DNA from 2 places in the Rothia endophytica genome. Region 1 is predicted to be linked to the other one. Evidence: riboswitches for the same ligand, from Rfam matches in the RefSeq annotation. Region 1 holds a riboswitch; the other holds the start of a gene.
The links. A riboswitch is a leader RNA that binds a small molecule or an ion and turns the genes downstream of it on or off. The one in region 1 is predicted to bind S-adenosylmethionine.
Positions count from the first base shown of each region.

Region 2: linked by a shared signal. The riboswitch ahead of ABD982_RS08150 (nuclease PIN) and the one ahead of ABD982_RS08325 (ABC transporter ATP-binding protein) in region 1 are both predicted to bind S-adenosylmethionine.

Region 1 covers NZ_BAABKP010000003.1:34,018-37,420, forward strand. The annotation lists gene ABD982_RS08320 (LLM class flavin-dependent oxidoreductase) at 1-1,040, opposite strand, end outside; SAM riboswitch class IV at 1,133-1,235, opposite strand; SAM riboswitch class I at 1,413-1,505, shown strand; gene ABD982_RS08325 (ABC transporter ATP-binding protein) at 1,511-2,308, shown strand; gene ABD982_RS08330 (aliphatic sulfonate ABC transporter substrate-binding protein) at 2,395-3,403, shown strand, end outside.
Region 2 covers NZ_BAABKP010000002.1:352,817-356,219, forward strand. The annotation lists gene ABD982_RS08135 (cell division protein PerM) at 1-455, opposite strand, end outside; gene ABD982_RS08140 (SDR family NAD(P)-dependent oxidoreductase) at 557-1,330, shown strand; gene ABD982_RS08145 (PIN domain-containing protein) at 1,347-1,787, opposite strand; gene ABD982_RS08150 (nuclease PIN) at 1,784-1,984, opposite strand; SAM riboswitch class IV at 2,020-2,147, opposite strand; gene ABD982_RS08155 (DEAD/DEAH box helicase) at 2,388-3,403, shown strand, end outside.

The DNA of each region.
Region 1 (3,403 bases):
GTGAAGGGGGTCAGGAAGGACTGAATCGACTCGGTCTCAACGTACTTGAGCGCCTCGTCCTCATCGAACTGGGAGAGATCCACACCGCTCCAGCCGCCGATAATTGCCTGAGAAGCTTCTAAGTTGGCGTACTTCTTGTACTCCTCGAACTTTGCCTGCGCCTTCTCGTCAGTCTCATCAACCACAACCGAGAGCATGGCAAGAATCTTGGCATCATCACGGTTACGGCCCGCTGCTTCAACAGCGTCGCGGATGCGGCCGGTCAGCACCTTGGTCAAGTGGGGGCGCAGGGCGGTGATGAAAATAGCCTCAGCGTGCTTTCCAGCAAACTGCTGGCCGCGGGATGATGCGCCCGCCTGGAAAATGACCGGGGTGCGCTGGGGTGAGGGCTCAGACAGGGCGATACCGGGCACGGTGAAATGCTTCCCCTTGTGCTCGATGGGGTGCACCTTGGTGGGGTCAGCGAAGATACCATTTTCACGGTCACGTAGCACCGCGCCGTCCTCCCAGGAACCTTCCCAGAGTTTGTAGCAAACATCCAAGAACTCATCTGCGATCTCGTAGCGGGTATCGTGCGGGATCTGAGCTGGCAGGCCCTGATTCTCAGCAGCTGACGCCAGGTAACTGGTCACCACGTTGAAGCCCACGCGGCCGCGGGTCAAGTGATCAAGGGTGGAGTAGGACCGTGCCAGGGTATAAGGCTGGTTGTACGTGGCAGCTGCGGTGACGCCGAAGCCAATGTTTTTGGTAACCGCTGCCATCGCTGAGATCTGCAGGAAGGGGTCGCCCACCGGAACCTGCGCGCCGTCGCGCAGGGCATCGGCCACCGAGTTCTTGTAGACGTCGTAGACGCCCACCACGTCGGCGATGAAGATAGCGTCGAAAAGGCCCTTTTCGCAGACCTTTGCCAGATCAGTCCAGTATTCGATGGTGTTGTATTCATCGGCGCGGTTGCGGGGGTGACGCCAGGTGCCGAAGCTCTGGTGGCTGGTGGTGGTCATATCGAACGCGTTGACGACGATGCGCTTCTTCTCGGTCATGAACCGGTGCCTTTCGGGTCGGCCCTCACACCCCGTGCCTGGCTAGCGATACAAAAATGGCGCCTAACCTCTTGTGAAGGTGGCGCCTGGTTGCGCCGTACTTGCAGTTATCTGCCGGATCCTCATCTGGGGCACCCCGCTACGGGAGAGGGTTGCCGCCCAACGAGCCAGAGCTTAGCGTTGGGTCTCATGATCGCGGTTTTAGTCTAACCAGGTGAGGGGGCGCTGAGGCAAAGTTCAGGGGCTCTGTTTCACACTGTGAACCGGGTTGGGTTCTGTTACGGACGGCTGGCTGTCACGGAGCGTCACAAACGTTAAGAGGCGTCACAGGCTAGATTTTCAGGCACCGTGCCCATAGGCTGAAGCCACCGATAACCATCCAGAGCGACCGAGAGACTTGGCTCCACGACGTCGCAGCAACCACCCACAATAGGGGCCGGTGCTAACGCCAAGAAACGATGGAGAAAGCAATGAGCGCACTCACGCTACAGCACACCCTCACCGCCTGTGACATCAGCTTCTCGGGCATCGCTAAGAGCTTCGCCGGCGAGCGCGGGGCAGTCCACACGGTCCTCGAAGGTGTTTCGTTCACCGCCTATCCGGGTGAGATTATTTCGATTATTGGTTCCTCAGGCTGCGGTAAATCAACGCTGCTACGTGTAGCGGCTGGTTTGGAAGCAGCCAGCGCGGGTGAGGTCACCATCGACGGCGCTGCCGTTCGTGGCCTAGATTCACGGGTAGCTATTGGGTTTCAGGAGCCCAGGCTTTTACCCTGGCGGTCTATTGCTAAGAATGTGGCTCTGGGGCTACCCAAGGGCACCCCTAAGGACGACGCTCGGCAGCATGTTGATGCCCTCTTGCGGTTGGTGGGGTTGGGGGATTATGCGGCGCATCGCCCCCGCGAGATTTCAGGAGGCATGGCGCAGCGGGCATCCCTGGCGAGAGCGCTAGCACGTAACCCCGGCGTCCTTCTGCTCGATGAGCCTTTTGGTGCGCTGGATGCCCTGACGCGTATCAAAATGCAGGATTTGCTGCTGGATATTCATGCTCAGGACCCCGCAACCATCCTATTGGTTACCCACGATGTGGAAGAAGCTCTTTACCTATCAGATCGCGTGATTGTGCTAGGCACATCTGATCCGCACTCGCCTGCCACTATTACCCGAACGGTTGAGGTTCCCGGGCACCGGCCCCGTGATCGCGGGGATCTAGACCTCGCTTTGTTGCGCAAAGAATTGCTGGCTGAGCTCGGCGTCGAAGAGCACTAAGTATCAGCCCTCTACTTTACCGGGTATCTGCCCCACCTGGCCCTTGCTTCTTGCACCTACACACTACGAAATTTCAAGGAAACCCCGTGTCAATCTTTTCTCGTTTCGCCCAATCCTCCGCCCTCCTGGCCGCTGGCACCCTGCTACTGACCGGCTGCCTGGCAGGTGAAAACGCAACCCCTGAGGCCTCAGTCTCAGCCTCAGCCGCGGACACCACAATCACTGTCGACTACGCCACCTATAACCCGCTCTCCCTCATCATCAAGGAAAAAGGGTGGCTAGAGACTGCTCTCCAGGATGAGGGTAAGACCGTGGAATGGGTGCAGTCAGCGGGGTCGAATAAGGCTAATGAGGCTCTGCGGTCTGGGGTTCTTGACGTCGGCTCAACCGCCGGGTCAGCGGCGCTCCTTGCCCGGTCGAACGGCTCCCCCATTCAGGTGATTGACCTCTACTCCCAGCCAGAATGGGCTGCTCTGGTCACCACCCCCGACTCCGGTATCACCTCGGTTGCAGACTTGGCCGGTAAGTCAGTTGCAGTCACCAAGGGTACCGACCCCTACTTCTTCCTGCTCCAGGCACTTGAAGAAAACAATGTATCACCGCAGGATGTCACGATCGAGCAGCTCCAGCACGCTGACGGCCGCACCGCTCTCACCAAGGGCTCGGTGGATGCCTGGAGCGGGCTAGACCCCATCATGGCGGGCACTGAAATTGAAGACGGAAACATCCTCTTCTACCGCAACGTTGACTTCAATACCTACGGCTTTTTGAACGCTACTGAGGACTTCATCGCTTCTGATCCCGAGTCTGCTCAGACCATTGTTGATACCTACGAGTACGCCCGCGAGTGGGCTCTAGCTAACGAAGATGAGGCCATTCAGATTCTGGCGGATGAATCGGGTGTCACGCTAGAAACCGCACGCACCGTCTGGGAACGAACCAATCTAGACATTGATAACGTGCCCGGGGAGGCCCAGCGCACCGTGCTGACAAGGGTTGGCCCTTACCTGGTTGAGTCCGGGGACGTCGCCACCCAGGCTGATGTGGACTCCGCTTTGGGCAGTCTCATCCACGATTCCTTTGCCACCCAGGCTG
Region 2 (3,403 bases), on a different contig from region 1:
AAAACCGGCGAGGTGGCAAAGTAGTCGCCGGTTGAAAGCGCACTAATAGCTACGCTAACCAGCGCGTAAGCACCCATACCGCCCAGTAGTGGCTGCCAGAATTGCCCCTCATAGGAGGCCCTCGCCAAACGCCTACCCGAACGGTAACAGAGCGCTAAAGGTATCAGTGTCAGCCCCAGAGGCATAAGACTCATCGTGCCCGAAATCGCCGAGAACGCACCCTGCGCTGGGATGTCCATAGCCAGTGGAACACCGTGCACCAGCAACCAAGTATGGCCGGCTACCGAGGTAGCACCGGCAAAGGTGCTGTTATCAAAACCGTTGGTATACCAAACAGCTGCCAACAAAAAGACAACGGCCAGGTAACTCAGCGCTGCAACGAGGGCAAGCTCAACGGCACCCTGCAACCACAGGGGCATGGGTAAAGAACGCGGGGGGCGGGCTGGTGTTTTCATCGCTTTTATCATGTCATGTTTCGTTTGCTGATACCCAAGCGCTCGGCGCCTTTACAGCAAGTTCCCCGAATGATGTTGGGCATGTTAGGTAAAGTGCACCTATGAGCATTGACCCATCCTACGTTCTGATTACTGGTGCCTCCGCTGGCATCGGCGCCGAATTTGCGCGCCAGTACGCCGCGGCCGGTTACCATTTGGTGCTGACAGCTCGCAGGGTTGACCCGCTGCAAGATCTGGCTGAGCACCTGCGGGCGGAGTGCGGTGTCAATGTTGAGGTGCTTCCCGCTGACCTGCTCAATCCCGATGATTTAGAGCGCCTGGTAGCCCGTTTACAGCAGGATGAAGCTCCGGTGGAAATTCTGGTCAACAATGCAGGCTTCGGTTTAGGCAGCTCTTTCGACGCTGCCACTGCCCAGCAGCACCTGGCGCAGGTGGATGTTCTCGCTAAAGTTCCGTTGCTGCTCATGCACACCGCTATCACTACCATGCTGCCCAGGGGCAGGGGGCGCATCATTAACGTCGCCTCGGTGGCAGCCTTCACCCCCGGCGGCACCTACTCAGCGGTCAAAAGATTTTTGGTGTCTATCTCAGAGTCAGCCAACCTACAGTACGCACCGCGCGGCATCACCGTCACAGCAGTCTGCCCGGGTCTCACCCACTCAGAATTCCACGACGCCATGGGGCAAGTAGCCCCTTCCCTACCTGGTTTTCTCTGGTTGACCCCGCAGAGGGTAGTAGCGGACGCCACTGCTGCTAGTCACCGGGGCAAAGCACTCTGCGTGCCCTCAGTACCCTACAAGGTTGCGGTGGGCCTCACCAAGGTTCTGCCCCGGGCAGCGGTAGCCAGGCTGATTGCGCGCACACGCAACTATTAGAGGAACAGCAGGGGTGTCATGAGGTGCCGTCGAGCCAGGGATTTGAGGCGGGCACGCCCCAGCTGCGATAGACCTCTGCCTTAGATGAGATAATTTCAAGCTCATGTACCGCCGCTGTGGCGCTCATCAGACCTTCCAGGGCAGCGGTTGGTAATGGGGTGGACGCCGCTGAGCCCACCGCGTGTAACTTAGGTTCGGCGTGCCGTCCGGCCCATTCCAGGGAGACTCGGGCGTCCACGTCCAGCACGTGATCGCTAAAGCGGTCGGTGAGCTCAGCCAACCAGCGGTCTGTCTCGGGGTAGGGGTAGAGACCCTTTAGCTCACCAAGGCTCAGCACCGAAATGTAGAGAGTGCGGTAGGAGCTGCGGCGCAAAAACGCCACCACAGTGGGGTGAGGGTTTACCTTGCGGATCTCGGCAAGGACGTCCGAATCAAGAAGAAGACCTACCTGGCTCATGCAGCTTTCAGAACACCGTATTCAGTAGCAGGGATGCCGCTCGGGTTAGGAGCCAGCAAGAAATTCAGGAACTCGCTACGCTCGTTCGAAATACGAGTGTAGTCCTGAATACTCATCGCGGTAAAACCACCGCGGGCAGGTACAGATGCAGCAGAGATATTCTTCTGGACAGAGATGTGGGGGCGAGCATTTGACATGGTGCCTTTGCGCGTAAGGTGCGCGTTCCTTTCATAACGTGCTCTTGTCTACACCAAACAGCGCTGATATGCGCGATGCAGACCGCTTCGTCATCCGAGCCACCCGTGAACATGGGGTTGGCGTTCAACTAAAGTCGGAGCTTAGCAGTTGAAACTCTTGAAGCTGGTTAAAACTCTAACCTACACCCGCCCAGCCTGTAAACAGGTTTCTCACCATTTGGTTGAGCAGATCAAGACCGGTAGCTACCTGTCCACCAGTTGCACCCTTTGCTTCTGCGATAAGCTAGAAGACTAGGTTTATTCAGAAGTCGAATGTACTCGTTTTTCACCCACTGAGGGAAGCTTCAACGATTATCCGCTTTTGAATTTGCCCCGGTTTATTAGATTTCGCACCGAGGTTACTGTGTCATCCACTTCTGCTTTCCCCGAGATTCCCGTGACTGCCCCTGCCTTGATTCGGCAGGTGGGTCACGGGGCCTATACGCGCGGTCAGCGGTATATGCGCGATGGCATGGTGGTGCGCTACACCTACGATGAAGGCGCCCGGACGCTGACGGGTCAGGTGGCTGGTAGCGGTTCAACACCTTATGAGACGTCCGTGATTTTTCCGGCTGAGGTGCTGGCCGGGTCATCATCTTTTACCTCGTATTGCTCTTGCCCTGTGTCCCATAACTGCAAGCATGCGGTGGCTCTGATGCTGACCGCCATTGACCGGTCTGCTAAGGCAAAGAAAGCGCTGACTGCTAGCTCTTCAACCTGGCGGTCTTCTGCTGAAAACGAGGTAGCTTCTCTCCCGGTGGAGAACAAACAAAAGCTGGTGGCGGACTTGCGGCAGCAGATGGCCCAGAGGGAAGCCGAGCTGGCGCTCCCGGCTGGTGACGCCACTGAAACGATGCCGCCTGCTGATGGGACAGCGTCCAAGTTACCTGCCTGGCGGCGGTCTCTTGCCTATTCTCTCTCTAGCCGGCCGAGCTTTGATAGCAGAACGCACGGGGTGTCCGGCGCCCTGGATTTACGGCTGGTGGTGCCGGGTAAGTACGGCTGGAGCAAAAATAACGGTGCCCCCAAGATTAGTTTGGAGGCGCGCCCGGTCATGATGGGTGCCCGCGGCAAGTGGATTAAGGGTGGGCTGACCTGGGAGAAATTCTCTGGCACAGCAGCCGGGGCGTCCGGCACGGGCCTACTCCCCGAGCATGCCAGTTGGTTTACCGAGTTCTATGCGGTCATTCGCGGTTCTCAGTCCATCTATTCCTCACACCGCGAGTGGGCATCCATTTCAAATGTTGATTCCTCTCTGCTCTGGCAGCTCTTGCGGTCCGCAGATGAGTTGAATTTGCCTATCCTACTTGATGGACAAGAGGCAGGTTTAGCGGTAGCTGACGAGCCTGCGGTAGAGCTCAGCCTTGAAAGAGTACCTGA